Regions from separate parts of the Janthinobacterium sp. SUN118 genome, predicted to be linked through region 1. Evidence: predicted binding sites of a transcription regulator. Region 1 holds the regulator's gene; each other region holds the start of a gene.
The links. The regulator FNR, encoded in region 1, switches genes on or off when oxygen is low (the NO sensors DNR and NnrR bind a similar motif). The targets are predictions, from matches to a motif close to TTGATNNNNATCAA.
Positions count from the first base shown of each region.

Region 2: O0880_RS15655 (universal stress protein) is a predicted target of FNR. The motif match lies at 2,992-3,005, and genes of this name have one in related genera.
Region 3: cqsA (alpha-hydroxyketone-type quorum-sensing autoinducer synthase) is a predicted target of FNR. The motif match lies at 2,647-2,660, and genes of this name have one in related genera.

Region 1 is NZ_JAPUBV010000002.1:706,967-711,192, forward strand. It holds gene O0880_RS18855 (response regulator) at 1-1,139, opposite strand, end outside; gene fnr (fumarate/nitrate reduction transcriptional regulator Fnr) at 1,390-2,148, shown strand; gene O0880_RS18865 (FixH family protein) at 2,273-2,797, opposite strand; gene ccoG (cytochrome c oxidase accessory protein CcoG) at 2,853-4,226, opposite strand, start outside.
Region 2 is NZ_JAPUBV010000002.1:1,502-5,727, reverse strand. It holds gene rpe (ribulose-phosphate 3-epimerase) at 1-470, opposite strand, end outside; gene apaG (Co2+/Mg2+ efflux protein ApaG) at 637-1,011, shown strand; gene O0880_RS15665 (hypothetical protein) at 1,040-1,375, opposite strand; gene O0880_RS15660 (murein transglycosylase A) at 1,365-2,468, shown strand; gene O0880_RS15655 (universal stress protein) at 2,500-2,937, opposite strand; gene O0880_RS15650 (MFS transporter) at 3,074-4,226, opposite strand, start outside.
Region 3 is NZ_JAPUBV010000001.1:964,356-968,581, forward strand. It holds gene O0880_RS04395 (FtsX-like permease family protein) at 1-283, shown strand, start outside; gene O0880_RS04400 (response regulator) at 292-1,299, opposite strand; gene O0880_RS04405 (HAMP domain-containing sensor histidine kinase) at 1,303-2,628, opposite strand; gene cqsA (alpha-hydroxyketone-type quorum-sensing autoinducer synthase) at 2,794-4,038, shown strand; gene O0880_RS04415 (MarR family winged helix-turn-helix transcriptional regulator) at 4,049-4,226, opposite strand, start outside.

The DNA of each region.
Region 1 (4,226 bases):
TTGGCCGCCTCGGCCCGGTCGCGCTCCTGCTCCAGCTCCGCCGCGCGCGCCTCGAGCTCGTGCTGCAGCCGGTCGCGCTCGCCCATCAGGCCGTTGAACGCCTCCGTCAGCTCGCCGATCTCGTCGCGCTGCTGCACCGGCACGGGGGTGAAGCGGTTGCCCGAGGCGCGCAGCGACAGCAGGGTGTCGCGCAGGCGCACCAGCGGCGACAGCAGGCGCACGGTGACCCAGCCCAGCACGGCCGCGGCCAGCAGCGAGGCGCAGATGCTCCAGAGTACCAGCCGCGACAGTACGCCGTTGAACGGCTCGAACGCGTCGGCCACGGGCAGCGAGGCGGCCAGCAGCCAGTTTACGGATTTCAATCGCTTGAAGCTGTTGACGGCCGTGATGCCGCGGCTGTTGGTGCTGACCATGCTGCCTTCGCCGTCTTCCTTCAGCAGCTGCGTGGTGGTCTGGTTGGCGTTCGGCGCGCGCGGCTGCAGCAGGCGGCTGGTATCGGGGTACAGCACGTAGCGCGGCACGGCTTCGCGCGTGAGGATGAAGTAATAGCCGCTCTTGCCCACCTTGGCCGTGCGCAGGTGGCCCAGCATATTGTCCTTGTACAGGCGCAGCACGCCGATCACGATGCCGGCCACGGCGCCGTTCTTGTCCAGCACGGGCGCGACCATCTGCACGATGGGCAAGTGGCTGGTCTTGCCCAGCATCGGTTGCGTGATCATCGCCTGTTTCGTGCGCATGACGGTATGGAAGTAATCGCGGTCCGTCACGTCGGTGCCGTTGCGTCCCGGCACCTCGGGCACGTTGGCCACCACCTTGCCCTGCGTGTCGAGCACCAGCACGTCGTCGAACAGGGCCAGCATGGCGCGCTGCGTATAGTACTCGCGCAATGCGCCGGCGTCGGCCATGAGGGCGGGCGGCTGGTGGCGCGCCGTCTGGGTGATGATGTCGAGCAGCATCGCCAGCTTGTCGTCGAGCTCTTCGGCCGTGCGCTCGATCAGGGCCGTTTGCTGGACCAGCAGTACTTGCGTGAAATCGTCGCGCATGTGCTTGACCTGGATCATGGTGACCAGGGCGATCATGGCGATCGAGGTCAGGCTGGTGGCCAGCGCGACTTTTGCTTTAATGCCGAGAGGCTTCATGATTTCCTTTTCAGTCCCCGAAGGGACAGGCGGCAGATAATGCTGTCAGGAATTTTCCTATCAATACAGCAACTTGGCAAGCGCCGGCCGCGTAAATTCCCGCCGTCAAAGCAGCAATTGACGATGTTGCCATAAAATTAAATGCAGGACGTCGTTTATTCAGCGAAATTAGCGTGAATGACGGGGAAAATGGCACAGGCAAGCGCGCTATGCAGTAAACTTGTTGTTGCATTTTCAAAAAGGTAATGACATGACAGAAGCGCTACTCTCTCCAGCCTTGCCCGCCGTGAACGTGGAAGCGTTGCGTGCGCGCTGCTCGACGTGCAGCATGCATCAATTGTGCCTGCCGATGGGCCTCGACGTGGGCGACATGGACAGGCTGGACCAGATTATCGGCCGTCGCCGCAAGGTCGCGCGCGGCGCCTCGCTGTTCCGCATCGGCGACTCGTTCCAGAACCTGTACGCGATCCGCCTGGGCCACTTCAAGACTTACCAGATCAATCCGGGCGGCGAAGAGCAGGTGACGGGCTTCCAGATGGCTGGCGAACTGCTGGGCATGGACGCCATCAGCGCCGACCGCCACCACTGCAATGCCGTGGCGCTGGAAGACAGCGAAGTGTGTGAAATCCCGTTTTCCAGCCTGGAACAATTGCTGGGCAATATGCCCACCCTGCTGCGCCATTTCCACCGCATGATGAGCCAGGAAATCACGCGCGAGCAAAGCGTGATGCTGTTGCTGGGCAATATGCAGGCGACGCAGCGTTTTGCCGCCTTCATCGTCAACCTGGCGTCGCGCTACGAGGCGCGCGGCTATTCGGGCAGCAACTTCCAGCTGCGCATGTCGCGCGAGGAAATCGGCAACTACCTGGGCCTGACCATCGAGAGCGTCAGCCGCTTGCTGTCGAAGTTCAAGAAGGAAGGCTGGCTGCGCGTGTCGAACCGCGAGATCGAGATCCTGCAGCCGGCAAAATTAAAAGCCATTACGGCCGGCACCGACACCTGCAAATAACGGCACCGTCAAAACCTGCTGCGCGTCGCGCTTTGCGGCTTGCGTTGCGCGCTGTACACCGGCACAGCTGCGCTTCCCGGCCGTCCATCACTGGCGCCCGCCACGGTTTTCCCCGGCGCTGGCCTTATAGTTCCTCGTCCGCATGCAGCGCGATGCTGCGCTGCGCGGGCCAGGTCCAGATGCCCGACAGGCGCCACTCGCGCGTATTGTTTTCCACCAGCACCTGCCAGCGGCTGCGCTCGAGCATCGGCAGCGCCACCGAGAAGTTGCCCATGGCGTCGGGCTGCACCAGCAGCTTGATATCCTTTTCCGGCAAGGTCGCGTGCGCCAGGTGCAGCTGCAGCGGCGCCTGGTACGCCTTGCCGAAGCTGTGCACGGAGCCCGTCAGGCGTGCTTGCGCCACGTCGTACGCCAGGCTGGTCGACATGGCCAGGTTGCTGGCGGCCGTATCGCGCCGCAAGTCCTGGTTGATGGCCTTGCCCTGCTTGTAATAGTCGCCCACCACCAGCGCGTCAGGTTGCGTAAACGCGATATAGCCCATGAAGCTGCCGACGACGACGGACAGCCCGGGACCGATCATCAGCAGCCATGGCCAGCGGTGCTTGTACCAGGGCGCGGCGGGGGCTTGCAGTTTCAGACTGTCGGACATTGTTTTCTCCTTGTGACGGCGGCAAGAACACGGGGATTCCTGCCGCCTTTCCTGTTTAACGTGGCACGATGAACACGGCGCTTTCGCGCACGTGCAGCGACGGGTCGTCCAGCGACTGCAGCTCGATCGTGATCTTGTTCGAGCCCTTCTCTCCCACGCCGTGCGGCACGCGCAGGCGGATCGGCCAGCCCAGCGTTTCCGTTGCCTGCAAGGTCACTTCATCGCGCGTCAGCAAGGTCAGGCCCGGCAAGCCGGCAACGCTGATCCTGAAGCTCTGGCTTTGCTCCGAAGTGTTCATGATCTGCAGGCGGTAGACGTTCTCGATCATGCCATCTTCCACTTCGCGCCCCATCGAGCCGCGGTCGCGGATGACGTCCATCTTCAGCGGCGTGCGCAGGGCCAGCGAGGTACACACGGCGATGATGATCAGGGCCAGGATGGAGGTGTAGATCAGCACGCGCGGGCGCATGGCGCGCTGGCGGATCTGCTTCGAGTCGAAGTTGTTTTCCATCGCATGGTCGGTACTGTAGCGTACCAGTCCGCGTGGCCGGTCGACCTTGTCCATCACGCTGTTGCAGGCATCGACGCAGGCGGCGCAGCCGATGCATTCATACTGCAGGCCGTTGCGGATATCGATGCCGGTCGGACACACCTGCACGCACAGGGTACAGTCGATGCAGTCGCCCAGCTTGTCGTTGTTGCCGGCCTTCTTGCTCAGCGCACCGCGCGGTTCGCCCCGCTTGGCGTCATAGGTGATGATCAGGGTGTCCTGGTCGAACATGGCGCTCTGGAAGCGCGCGTAGGGACACATGTATTTGCACACCTGCTCGCGCAGCCAGCCCGCGTTGCCGTAGGTGGCCAGGCTGTAGAACAGCACCCAGAACCATTCCCACGGGCCGAAGTTCAGCGTTTGCACGGAATGGGCGAGTTCCTTGATCGGCGTGAAGTAGCCGACGAAGGTAAAGCCCGTCCACAGGGCGATGGCGCCCCACACCAGGTGCTTGGCCGTCTTCTTGGCCGTCTTGCGCAGCGACGGGCCCTGCTTGTCGAGGGCCATGCGCGCGCTGCGCGTGCCCTCGATCTTGCGTTCGACCCACAGGAAGATTTCCGTGTACACCGTTTGCGGGCACGAAAACCCGCACCACACCCGTCCGGCGATGGCCGTGACGAGGAACAGCAGATACGCACAGATGATCAGCAGGGCCGCCAGGTAGATGAAATCCTGGGGCCACAGCACGACGCCGAAAATGTAGAACTTGCGCGTGGTCAGGTCGAACAGCAGGGCTTGCCTGCCATTCCACGTCAGCCACGGCAAGCCGTAGAACGCGAGCTGGGTAAGCCAAACGCATACCCATCGCCAGGTAGCGTAGCGTCCTTTGGCCTCGCGAGGGTAGATTTGCTCGCGGGCCGCATACATCTTGATGACTTG
Region 2 (4,226 bases), 710 kb from region 1:
ATTTTCTTCAGCGCTTGCGGAATGAAGGACTGGCCGCCGAAGCCCGGGTTGACGGACATGATCAGGATGATGTCGATCTTGTCCATCACGTGTTCCAGGTAGTGCAGCGGCGTGCCCGGGTTGAAAACCAGGCCCGATTTGCAGCCGTTATCGCGGATCAGCTGCAGCGAACGGTCGATATGATGCGACGCTTCCGGATGGAAGGTGATGATGTTCGCGCCAGCCTTGGCGAAATCCGGGATAATGCGATCGACTGGTTCGACCATCAGGTGCACATCGATGGGCACTTGCACGTGCGGGCGAATGGCTTCGCACACGAGCGGGCCGATGGTCAGGTTCGGCACGTAATGGTTATCCATCACGTCGAAATGGATGATGTCGGCGCCGGCGGTAACGACGTTGCGCACTTCCTCGCCCAGGCGGGCAAAGTCGGCGGACAGGATGCTGGGAGCGATACGGAATGTAGTCATGGTGAAGTAGCCAAAGGATAGAAAATGCAAAGTTGCGCTATTTTACGCTTGACGCCGCTGCCATGCCTGATTGCAGCACGGTGAAACACAGAATACGCATCGCGCGATGCCCGGTGAGGCGCGCGCGACACACAATATGACTGGCAATGTCTGAATAGGAACGATGATGGCGACTTATGAATTTACGGTAACGGTCAAGACGCAGTACCTGCCTGAGCAATCGGCGCCCGAGCAGGGCCGCCATGTGTTCAGCTACACGATTCGCGTCGTCAACACGGGGACCGTCGGCGCGCAACTGATTTCGCGCCACTGGGTCATCACGGATGCGAATGACAAGGTGGAGGAAGTGCGCGGCCTGGGCGCCGTCGGCCACCAGCCGCTGCTGCAGCCGGGCGAGCAGTTCGAATACACGAGCGGCACCATGCTGGCCACGCCGCAAGGCTCGATGCGCGGCGAGTACTTCTGCGTGGCCGAAGACGGGCACCAGTTCGTGGCGGCCATTCCGGAATTCGTGCTGTCGCTGCCGCGCACCCTGCATTAAGAGCGTCAGGCCTGCGGGCCGTCGCCTGTCATTTCAGTTTTTCAGTGGCGTTTTTTTCTTCGCTCACTTGTTTGCGTGCTGGCGGCGTGGGTTTCTTGCCTGAATACATGGTCCACCAGACAATAAATACCAGCAAGAAGAACGCCACCAACGCCTCAATCATCAAGATCCACATACGCACCCCTATGTTATTTACTCGCAGCTTCCATACCCGCAGCGCATTTACACGCGGTAGTCTACTCGTTTCAATCGGCGCCGTCGCGCTTGCCCTTTCTGCCTGTACCACGCCGCCCACGGCGCCCGCTGCCGCCGGCGGCAAGGCGCCCGCCATCGCCCCGAGCGTCGTCAAGCCCGTGCCGTCCAAGCCCGGTACGCCTGAAGCGAAGGATGCCACGGATGCGGCGGCGCCCACGTTCGTGCCCGCCAAGTTTGCCGCCTTGCCTGGCTGGACCCGCGATGACTTGCGCGCCGCCTGGCCTGCCTTCATGGCTTCGTGCGGCGTGCTGGTGAAGCGTCCCGACTGGAAGGAATCGTGCACGATCGCGCGCCAGGTGAATGCCGACAGCGACAAGGCGATCCGCCTGTTTTTCGAAACTTTCTTTGTGCCAAATCAAGTCGTGGCCGCCGATGGCGTCAATACTGGCTTGGTGACCGGTTATTACGAACCGTTGCTGCATGGCGCGCGCAAGCGTGGCGGCCCATACCAGACGCCGCTGTACAAGGTGCCGGATGACCTGATTTCGGTGGACTTGGCCAGCGTGTATCCGGAACTGAAAAACATGCGCCTGCGCGGCAAGCTGGTCGGCAAGAAAGTCGTGCCATACGCGACCCGCGCCGATATCGAGCGGGCCACGTCCGTCACCGGCAAGGAGTTGCTGTGGGTTGATGATGAAGTGGAGGCATTCTTCCTGCAAGTACAGGGTTCCGGTCGCGTACAGCTGACCGACACCCAGGAAACCGTGCGCGTGGCGTATGCGGAGCAGAATGGCCATCCGTACAAGTCGATCGGCCGCTACCTGGTCGACAAGGGCGAGCTGACCCTGAGCCAGGCGTCCGCGCAGGGCATCAAGGCATGGATCGCCGGCCATCCCACGCGCAAGGATGAATTGTTCAATGCCAACCCCAGCTATGTATTCTTCAAGGAAGAGCGCTTGCCCGATCCGAAGGTGGGGCCGAAAGGCGCGCTGGGCGTACCGCTGACGCCGCAGCGCTCGGTGGCCGTCGATTCGCGCTTCCTGCCGCTCGGTGCGCCCGTCTTCCTGTCGACCACGCAAGCCAATAGCGATATCCCCATGCAACGCCTGGTGATGGCGCAGGATACGGGCGGCGCCATTCGCGGCCCCATCCGTGTTGACTACTTCTTTGGTTTTGGCGCGGAAGCGGCGGAGAATGCGGGCCGCATGAAGCAGAGCGGCGCCGTGTGGGTGTTGCTGCCCAAGCAGGCGCCGGCGCGCTAAGGTTGCCTTGGCGGCGCCGGAAGGTGATGGTTTAGCGCAGGACCATGACTGGCAGGTGGGTATGCGCCAGCACTTTCTGCGTCTCGCTGCCGACGAACAGCTTGTTCAAGCCCTTGCGTCCATGCGAAGCCATCAGGATGATGTCGCAATGATAGGTTTGCGCCGCGTTGACGATTTCTTCGTGCGGGCTGGGCGAGACGGCCACGACGCCCTCGAAGGGAATGCCCGCGGCGCGCGCGGCAACGCTGATCTTGTCGATGGCGCGCTGCGATGCTTCCTGCATTTGCTGTTCATACAGGCTGGCGTCGAGCACGATGCCGCCGTCCGCCATCGGCGAAAACGGGAACGGCTGCACCACGCTGATGGCGATCAGCTTGGCCTTGTTCAATTGCGCGAAGGTGATGGCCGTTTCGGCGGCCTTGTCGGACAGCGGCGAGCCGTCGGTGGGAAATAAGATGGTGTTAAACATGGCGTGCTCCTCAAGTGATGTCAGACAGCTTATGGATTTACCTCAAGCAAAACCTTGATGTAAATCAAACCTCGCAGGCTTAGACGTGAATAGTGTCGTCAAGGCAATCTTTCACAGTGTATGCCCGTTCTTCGCTTCAGGTGCGCACGCTACGCAGCGGCGTGCCCCACACCATGGCAATGGTCAGCGCAATGCTGCCGGCCGCAATGCAGGCCAGGCCGCTGCGCACGCCGAAGTGTTCGGCCACCCAGCCGGCGGCCAGCGCGCCCAGCGGCGCCGTCGCCACCGTCAGGAAGCGCATGGTCGAGGTCATCCGGCCCAGCATGGGATCCGGCGTGACCTTCTGGCGCAAACCCAGGTAGGGAATAAAGAACAGCATCACGCCGCAATCGAAAAAGAACATCAGGATGGCATAGGCCACGGCGCTGGCGGCCGCGCTGCCGAATAGCAGGGCAGGGATGCATGGCGTCAACGCAAAGCATAGCGAAGTCGACGCCAGTCCGATCAGGATGGTACGGCCGGCGCCGTAGCGGCGCGTCAGCGGCTTGACGATGAAGGCGCTCAGCAGCACGCCGGCGCCGCCGAGCATCTGCGTCATGCCCAGCACGCCCGGACTCATGCCCAGGTCGCGCGTGGCAAACAGGACCGTCAAGGCCATGCTGGCGTAAAACAGGAAATGCCAGATGCCGGCGCCCCAGGCCAGCGCGCGCAGCAGTGGCTCGCGCCAGACAAACAGCAAACCGTCGGCGATGTCGCGCAGGGCGTGCTTGTCGGATGGCGCCGGTCGCGGGTCGCGCACGCTCATGGCGCGCAGATTGCATACGGAAACAAGGTAGCCGCACGCCGTGCACAGGATGGCGACCGGTGCGGACAAGACTTGCACCAGTACGCCAGCCAGGCCGGGGCCGATCAGGCGCGAGGCCGATTCTGTCGCGGCAAATTTCGACTGGGCGTCGATCAAGCCATCGCGGCCCACGAGGAAGGTCAGAAAAACCTGTTCGGCACCGCCGCCCACGACGAAGCCCGTGCCGATAATGAATCCCACTATATATAACCAGGGCATCGATAGTACGCCGCACCAATACGCGACGGCCACGCTGGCCAGGGCCAGGCCCGACATGGTTTCGCTGAACAGCATGATCGGGTGTTTGCTGCGCCGGTCCAGCAGCACGCCGACGGGCAGGCCAAAGAGGGCGAACGGCAGCGCCTGCAGGGCGACCAGCAGGCCCATCTGTTCCGGTGTCGCATGCAGCAGCAGTACCGCGCACAGGGGCAGGGCCAGCGAGGTG
Region 3 (4,226 bases), on a different contig from region 1:
GGGCCTGCTGCGCGCGCTGGGCGCCACGCGGCGCCAGCTGGCGCAGGCGCAGCTGATCGAGTTTTCGCTCGTGGGCGCGCTGGCCGGCCTGCTGGCGGCGACGGGTGCGGCCGCCATGGGCTGGGCGCTGGCCACCTACCAGTTCAAGTTCGCCTGGAGCTTCGCGCCCGGCGTGTGGGCCTTCGGCCTGCTGGCCGGCGCCCTGTGCGCGATCGCCGGCGGCTGGCTGGGACTGCGCAATGTCCTCAAGCATCCGCCGCTGCAGACCTTGCGCGAAAGCTAGGTTGCCAGCTACGCGCTGACGCTGTCGCCCGCGCCCGCGCGCAGAAATTGCGCGTAAGACATCACCGGCTGCCCCAGCTGGTGCGGCGGCACGTCGAACAGGGCCCAGAAGTACGTCACGCGGCCCAGGCAGATGGTGGGCGCGGCGCAGTAACGGAACCAGTTTTCACCGATCTGCGCCGCATACATGCCGTCGCTGTCGGCGTCGGAAAAATACGGGATAACGCGCATTTCCAGCAAGGCCAGCAGCAATGACTGGGGCGCGTCGTTGTCGCGCGCCATTTCGTACTGCGTGTGCAGGCTGCGTTCCGTCTCGATGATCATCAGCCGCGCCTGGCCATCGCGCGTGAAGAAGAGGATGCCGCTGGGATTGGGGAAAATATAGAATTCGACAAAGCCATGGCGCCGGCACAGTTCGTGGACGACGGCGGCCAGCGCCTCGTCCTGCAGGAAACTGTAGTCGTGCAGCATCAGCAAGTCGCGCACCGTGTCCGATTGCTGCAGGAAGAATTCGCGCTGCAGGGCGACGATTTCCTGTTCCAGGATGTCGAGCGCGTCATCGTCGCTCTTCTTGATGTAGCGGTCGATCAAGCCCCGGTTGAAGGCCGTCACGGCCACTTTCTCGTCGGCCGCCCCCGTAAATAGAATCTTCTTGCACGGCAAGTCGCGCACGGCCTGGCAAAACTCGAGGCCGTTCATCTGCGGCATTGAATAATCGACCACCAGCACGGACGGCACGGCAAAGCGCTGCGCCTGGCCGCTGATGCGCCAGATGCGTTCGATGTCGAGCGCCACGTTGCACTGGTCGGGCGGCAGGTTTTGCGTGTCGAAATTGACGTGCAGCGGCGTCTCGCCCAGCCGCGTGCTGTGGCGCAGCCAGTGCAGCGCGCTGCTGGTGTCGTGGAAGGTCTTGCGCGCCAGGCCCGGATCGAGCTGGAACGCCAGGCTTTTCAGGAAGGAATCGCTGTCGTCGATCAATACGGTCAGGGTCGGATGGGTGTAGACGGGCAGTTGCATGCGTCACCTCGCGCGGTGGATGGATGGAAAACGGTTGGGCCTGGGCCTGGGCGTGGCCAGCGGCTGCGGAAACTCCAGCACGAAGATGGCATAGGCGCCTTCGCGCGCCACGCAGCTGATGCGTGCATGCCACGCTTGCATGATTTGCCGGCACAGGGCCAGGCCGATGCCGCTGCCGTTGTGCGCGGGATAGGAATAGAAGCGGTCGAAGATCAGCGGCAATCGGCTGGCCGCGATGCCGCAGCCCGTGTCGATGAACAGCAGGCGCGGCATGGGACGCGCGCCATCGATGACGATGCGCACGCGGCCCTTGCCGGCGCGCTGGATGCCTTTCAGGGCATTGCGCAGCAAATTCAGCAAAATCACCACGCACAGCTCGGACTGGCCGGGAAAGCTGAAGTCGGTGCGCAGGTCGACCTTGACGATGTCGCGCTGCGCCGTGCTGGTGAACGGGTAGCGGCGCAGCACGGCGACGACGCTGTCGTGCATGTCCACCGTCTCGTTCGCCTCCAGCTTGCGGTTGACGGCGCTGGCGCTGAGCAGGAACAGGTCGATCATGTGGTGCATATGGCGCACTTCGAACTGGATGCGCGCCAGCGCTTCCAGGCTGGCCGCGCCCGGCTGCACGTCGTCGGCATCGCGCCGCAAGCCGCGCTGCAGGCCGCGCACGTTCGCTTCGACGCTGACGAGCGGCGTGCGCAATTCGTGCGCCACGCTGCCCAGTCCGGCCGCCAGTCCCGCCAGTTTTTCCTGCGCGCCCACATGACGGCCCACCTTGACCACGGACAGCACGGCGATCGTGAACCAGTGCACGGGCAGCTGCTGCAAGACGTCGCGGCTGAGCAGAAAGGCGGGTTCGCCAACGACGGCAAACGCCAGGCAGGCCAGCAGGGTACCGCTCAGGTAGGCCAGCATGGCGATGCGCGTATCGAAGTGGAACAGCACGATCAGCGCCACCAGCAGCGAATGCACCCACAGGGTTGAGGCGTGGTTCATCAGGAACATATACGTGAAGAAAAAGGGCAGTTCGAACGTCAGCCCCAGGAACAGGTACACGCTGAAGCCCATATTGCTGAAGCGCCCCGGCCACAGCGCGGGCAGGAACAGCAGCGCCGCGATGGTGCGCAGCGGCAACGATTCGTAGGGTTGCGGAAAGACATGCTGCCACAGCGCGTAGTACAGGGGCATGCCGAGCGCGCCGATGACGGCCAGCGTGCGCACCTGGGCGCGCCGCGTGGGCGTGTGTTCGATGGCGTCGTGGAAATGCAGGAAAGGCTGGAGGATCTTGCCTTGCCACCGTTTTCCGGAAGGGGACTGCGCATGCATCATGGTCGGGGGACGTGTTCGTTGAGGCGAATCAAGACAACATCATCGGCGTGTTCCTCCGGAAAAAGAGATATATCGCCATAACTGTTGAGATGGATCAATCACTTGCCGAATGGCTCGCGCATGTTGGACGCGGTAGTTCCCCCCGCAACCATTCCAGGAGTCCCCATGCCGAACGCCCTTTTCCCCCTGCCATCGAGCAAACTGCGCGCCGAACAACACTTGCCGGCCTTCGTGCGCGCGCGCATGGACGAGCACTATGTCGAGCGCATCGAGAAGCTGCTCGGTGGCGAACATTTACATGAATGGCAAGCCATGCCGGCCCGCGCGGTCATGTTGGCGGGCAATGATTACCTGAACATCGCCGGCGAGGCGGCGCTGCTGGCGGCCCAGTCCCGCGTCCTGCAGGGCGGCGGCGCCATGCTGATGTCGTCCGTGTTCCTGCAGGAAGGCAGCCGCCAGCACCGCCTCGAACGCAAGTTCGCGGATTTTCTCGGCAGCGAAGCCTGCGTGCTGGCGCAGTCGGGCTGGGCCGCCAATGTGGGCTTGCTGCAAAGCCTGGCCGGCCCCGGCATCCCCGTGTACCTGGACATGCTGGCGCACGCCTCGCTGTGGGAAGGCGTGCAGTCGGCGCAAGCCGCGCCCGTGCCTTTCCTGCACAACGATGGCGCCCACCTGCAGCGCCAGCTGGACAAGCATGGCCCCGGCATCATCGTCGTCGATGCGCTGTACAGCACGAACGGCAGCGTGGCGCCGCTGCCGCGGATGGTGGAGATCGCCGAGCGCAGCGGCAGCATGCTGATCGTCGACGAATCGCACTCGCTGGGCACGCACGGGCCGCAGGGCGCCGGCCTGGTGGTGGAGCTGGGGCTGGCCGAGCGCGTGCATTTCCGCACGGCCTCGCTGGCCAAGGCGTTTGCCGGGCGGGCCGGGCTGATCACCTGCTCGGCCCGCTTCAAGGGCTATTTTCTGTCCGCCTCGCGCCCGGCCATCTTCAGTTCCTGCCTGCTCGAACATGAACTGGCGTGGTTCGACGCCGCGCTCGATTTCATCCGCGCCGCCGATGCCCGCCGCGCCGCTCTGCGCCGCCACAGCGTGCAGCTGCGCCAGGGCCTGGCCGATCTCGGCTACAACGTCAGCGACGGCACGCAGCAGATCATCGCGCTGGAAGCGGGCAGCGAGCCCGATACCCTGATCCTGCGCAAGGCGTTGGAGCGGCACGGCATCTATGGCGCCGTCTTTTGCGCGCCGGCCACGCCGAAGAACCGCTCGCTGGTGCGCCTGACCCTGAACGCGGGCTTGCGCGAGGATGACTGCGCGCGCGTGCTGGCGGCCTGCGCGGCCATCCGCGAGGAAACGGGCATGGCGCGCTGGCCGTCGACGCGGCGCCTGCGCAAGCTGGCGCTGGTGTAAGGGGAATACGTCAGCCGCTGACGGGCTGGTTGCCGGCGATAGTGCCCAGTAGCATGGACAGGGGCGCCAGCTGTTCGGCGCTGGCATGGCCCAGCAATTCCTGGCCCAGCGCCTGCGCCGTCGCATTCGCGTGCGCCAGCAAGTCCAGGCCCGCGGCCGTGATGGCGGCATAGCCGACGCGCGCATCG